Regions from separate parts of the Streptomyces africanus genome, predicted to be linked through region 2. Evidence: predicted binding sites of a transcription regulator. Region 2 holds the regulator's gene; the other holds the start of a gene.
The links. Region 2 encodes HrcA, which represses chaperone genes, less so after heat shock. Its sites were predicted from a motif close to TTNGCACTCNGNNNNNCNGAGTGCNAA; they were not measured.
Positions count from the first base shown of each region.

Region 1: the regulator HrcA is predicted to act here: its motif matches at 1,111-1,137, upstream of groES (co-chaperone GroES).

Region 1 is NZ_JAUSYP010000001.1:5,311,213-5,313,603, reverse strand. Features, by position in the region: gene groL (chaperonin GroEL) at 1-539, opposite strand, end outside; gene groES (co-chaperone GroES) at 656-964, opposite strand; gene QF034_RS24845 (polysaccharide deacetylase family protein) at 1,311-2,048, opposite strand; gene QF034_RS24840 (polysaccharide deacetylase family protein) at 2,045-2,391, opposite strand, start outside.
Region 2 is NZ_JAUSYP010000001.1:2,819,790-2,822,180, forward strand. Features, by position in the region: gene dnaJ (molecular chaperone DnaJ) at 1-493, opposite strand, end outside; gene hrcA (heat-inducible transcriptional repressor HrcA) at 493-1,509, opposite strand; gene QF034_RS13100 (MBL fold metallo-hydrolase) at 1,681-2,391, shown strand, end outside.

The sequences.
Region 1 (2,391 bases), 2.5 Mb from region 2:
GTGTTGGACTCCTCGACGGTGATGACACCGTCCTTGCCGACCTTGTCCATCGCCTCGGCGATGAGCTCGCCGACCTGCTGGTCCTGGGCGGACAGCCCGGCGACGGCAGCGATGTCGGACTTCTCGTCGATCGGGCGGGCCGAGGCGAGCAGGTCCTCGGAGATCGCGGCGACGGCGGCGTCGATGCCCTTCTTCAGGGCGGCCGGGGAGGCACCGGCGGCGACGTTCTTCAGGCCCTCGCGCACGAGCGCCTGGGCGAGCACGGTCGCGGTGGTCGTACCGTCACCCGCGATGTCGTTGGTCTTGGTCGCCACCTCCTTGACCAGCTGGGCACCGAGGTTCTCGTACGGGTCCTCGATCTCGACCTCGCGGGCGATCGTGACACCGTCGTTGGTGATGGTGGGGGCGCCGAACTTCTTGTCGATGACGACGTTGCGGCCCTTGGGGCCGATCGTCACCTTCACCGTGTCGGCAAGCTTGTTGACGCCGCGCTCGAGGGCGCGACGGGCGTCCTCGTCGAACTTCAGGATCTTCGCCATGGGAGCGTGAGCCCTCTTCCGGAATCAGGGTTAACGGCACTGCGCCCCGGGCGCCCGGCTTCTTATCGATCGCGGGGGGCCAGGGGCGCAGCTCAAAGCAATGTGCTTGGGGTGAATTACTTCTCGACGATCGCGAGCACGTCGCGGGCCGAGAGGACGAGGTACTCCTCGCCGTTGTACTTCACCTCGGTGCCGCCGTACTTGCTGTAGAGCACGACGTCGCCGACGGAAACGTCGAGCGGAAGACGGTTGCCGTCCTCGAAGCGGCCCGGGCCCACGGCCAGGACGACGCCCTCCTGGGGCTTCTCCTTGGCGGTGTCCGGGATGACCAGGCCAGAGGCGGTGGTCTGCTCGGCGTCGAGCGGCTGGACCACGATGCGGTCCTCGAGCGGCTTGATGGCAACCTTGGAGCTGGTGGTCGTCACGATCCGACCTCCCCCTTCGGAGATCTCACGGGGTTAACTGTCTGAGGTGGCGACCAGGTGGATCCGTCGTCGCGGGTGCCGGACCTGCCCGTCGCTGTGTTGGCACTCTCCAGTGGGGAGTGCCAGAGCCGAGACTATGACTGCGATTAGCACTCGGTCAAGCGGAGTGCCAATTGCCGGCGGCGCGTCGGCCCAGGAATCGGGTCGGCGTACGTCTGTGCCAGGGACCCGGCGTTGGCGTCCTGGCCCCTGGGGGCTGCCGCCCCCGGGCCCCCGCTTCGGCCTGGACGGCCTCGCCCTCAAGCGCCGGACGGGCTGGGCATCAGCACCACCCTGCCCACAGGAGTCAGAGGTAGTTCTCCAACCGCCCCACCCGCAGCCCCCTTCTCTCGATCTCCCTCAGCAGGCGCTCCGTCCGTTCTGTGAGCGTCAGGGACGCACTCTCCCCGGACGGAACCGAGATGACGTCGCCGGGGCGCAGGGCGGGCTTGCCTCGGGTGTACGTCAGGGTGCCGTCGGGGTTCAGGGACGCCCGCCACAGGACGACCGCCCGGATACCGCAGTCGGCGGCGGCGCGCAGGGTCGTCGTGTCGTACAGGCCGTAGGGCGGGCGGAAGAGGCGGGGGCGGAGGCCGAAGCGGGAGCGGAGTTTGTACTGCTGGCCGCAGATCTCGGCGCGCTGGCCGGCGTAGGGCAGGCCGCGCAGGGCGGAGTGGTCGAGGGTGTGGTTCTGGAGGGACGCGCCGACCGCGCGCAGCCGGGCGAAGTGGCCGTAGCCGGGCCCCACGACGCTGTCCGTGAGGAACATGCTGACCGGAAGCCGCCGTTCGCGGACGAGGCCGACGAAGGAGGGGTCGCGCTCGGCGCCGTCGTCGTAGGTCAGGAAGACCACCCGGTCGGGCGTGCGGACGTGGTCCACGACCGGCGGGAGGCCGCTCCGGTCCGGCCCGCGGACGCCGCTCGACGCGTGCGCCGGCGACTGGCCCCGGCCGTCCGCTCCCGTGCGCTCCCCCGCGGCCCCGGCGCATCCGGCCAGCAGGATCACTCCCGCGCACACCACTGCGGCCGGCGACCGCCGCCTCACAGGTAGTCCTCCAGCCGGCCCACCGCGTACCCCTCGGCCGTGACCTTGTTCAGGAAGCGGCGGATCATGTCGGGCATCGTGCCCCGCCACTGGTCGCGGCCCCGGAAGTGGGTGAGGACGATGTCGCCCGGGCGCAGTCGCCGGTCCCCCTCGCGGTACTCCCAGTGGTCGGCGAAGACCTCCTCGTTCCAGAGGGGGGCGTACTCGATGCCGCAGGCCTTGGCGGCGCGCAGGGTCGCCCTGTCGTAGCTGCCGTAGGGCGGGCGGAAGAGGGTCGGGCGCTTGCCGTAGCGCTTCTCGATGAGGCGCTGCATGCCGCAGATCTCGCGCTTCTGCGCGCGGT
Region 2 (2,391 bases):
CGCGGCACATGTCACACGTCTGTGCGGAGGTCCCCGGCGCCGCGCCCTCACCGTTGCAGGTGTTGCAGACGACCGCCGTGTCGACCTGGATGTCCTTCGTCGTGCCGAAGGCCGCCTCGTCGAGCTCCACCTCGATGCGGATCATCGCGTCCTGGCCGCGGCGGGTGCGCGAGCGCGGACCGCGCTGCGACGCCGTGCCGAAGAAGGCGTCCATGATGTCGGAGAAGTTCCCGAAGCCACCGGCCCCGAAGCCGCCCGCACCGCCGCCTCCGGCCTGCGAGAGCGGGTCGCCGCCGAGGTCGTAGACCTGCTTCTTCTGCGGGTCCGACAGCACCTCGTAGGCGGCGTTGATCTCCTTGAACCGCTCCTGGGTCTTCGGATCGGGGTTGACGTCCGGGTGCAGCTCGCGCGCGAGCCGCCGGAAGGCCTTCTTGATCTCTTCCTGCGACGCGTCGCGGCGCACGCCGAGTACGGCGTAGTAGTCCGTGGCCACTACGACTCCGCCAGGATCTGTCCGACGTACCGTGCCACTGCGCGTACCGCTCCCATCGTTCCCGGGTAGTCCATGCGGGTCGGTCCGACCACGCCGAGCTTGGCGACAGCCTCGCCGCCCGAACCGTAGCCGACCGACACGACGGACGTGGAGTTGAGTCCTTCGTGGGCGTTCTCATGACCGATCCGTACGGTCACGCCCGGATCCTGCGCCTCGCCGAGCAGCTTGAGGAGCACCACCTGCTCCTCCAGCGCCTCCAGCACCGGCCGGATCGTGAGGGGAAAGTCATGCCCGAAGCGGGTCAGGTTGGCGGTGCCGCCGATCATCAGCCGCTCCTCGTTCTCCTCGACGAGCGTCTCCAGAAGTGTGGAGAGCACCGTGGAGACCGTACCCCGGTCCTCGTGCTCGAACGCCTCCGGCAGATCCTCCACCAGACTCGGCACATCCGTGAAACGGCGGTTCGCCACCCGGCTGTTGAGCCGCGCGCGCAGATCCGCGAGCGAGGCCTCGCCGAAGGGCGCCGGGCAGTCGACCACGCGCTGCTCGACCCGCCCGGTGTCCGTGATCAGCACGAGCATCAGCCGCGCGGGCGCGAGAGCGAGCAGCTCCACGTGCCGCACGGTCGAGCGGGTCAGCGACGGGTACTGCACTACGGCCACCTGGCGCGTGAGCTGCGCCAGCAGCCGTACCGTCCGCGCCACGACGTCGTCGAGGTCGACGGCGCCCTCGAGGAAGTTCTGGATGGCGCGCCGCTCGGGCGCGGTCATCGGCTTGACGCCGGCCAGCTTGTCCACGAACAGCCGGTAGCCCTTGTCGGTGGGGATGCGCCCGGCGCTGGTGTGCGGCTGGGCGATGTACCCCTCGTCCTCCAGGGCCGCCATGTCGTTGCGGACGGTGGCCGGCGAGACGCCGAGGTTGTGCCGCTCGGTGAGGGCCTTGGAGCCCACCGGCTCCTCGGTGCCGACGTAGTCCTGGACGATGGCGCGCAGCACCTGAAGCCTGCGTTCACTGAGCATTCGCGCGCACCTCCAGAAGTCGTCCGCCTCGTGTCCTGCCTGTGGGGCCTGGCACTCTGCGCGTGCGAGTGCCAGCATTCCCCGCCCAGTGTACGGCTGTGGGGTACACCCCCGGCAAGGCTGGTCGCGTGCTGCCGTGCCCCGGGCGGCGGTCACCGCTAGCGTCGCCGTATGACGGTGACTTGGGAAGAGCTCGGCTGGGAGCGCGTGGCCGCGGGCGTGGGGCGGTGCCGGCTCCCGGTGTGGGACTGCACGGCGGGGCTGGTCGCCGGTGAGGACGCGGTCCTCATGATCGACGCCGGGTCGAGCCCGGCCGAGGGCGCGCGGTTGCGCGAGCAGGCACGGTCGCTCACCGGTCACCGTGTGACGCATCTCGCGCTGACCCATCCCCACTTCGACCATGTCTTCGGGGTGGCGGAGTTCACGGACGCGGAGGTGTTCGGCGCGGTGGGCGTGGACGCGGTGCTGACGCGCCTGCGGGACCGCGAGGAGCTGCGCGCGGACGCGGTGCGCAACGGCCTGGCGGAGACCACCGCGCAGGAGGCGGCGGACCGGCTGGTCGCGCCCCGCCACCTGGTCTCCGGCGAGTGGACCCTCGACCTGGGCGGCGGACGCCAGGTGCTGCTGGCGAACGTGGGCCCCGGGCACACCGCGCACGACCTGGCGGTGCTGGTGCCGGGCGATCCGGAGGTGGTGTTCTGCGGCGACCTGGTCGAGGAGTCCGGCGAGCCGCAGGCGGGCCCCGACGCCGTGCCGTCGCACTGGCCGGCCGCCCTGGACCGGCTGCTCGACCTGGGCGGCGAGGACGCGCTGTACGTGCCCGGTCACGGAGCGGTGGTGGACGCGGTGTTCGTGCGCGCCCAGCGCGACGCGCTGGCGGCG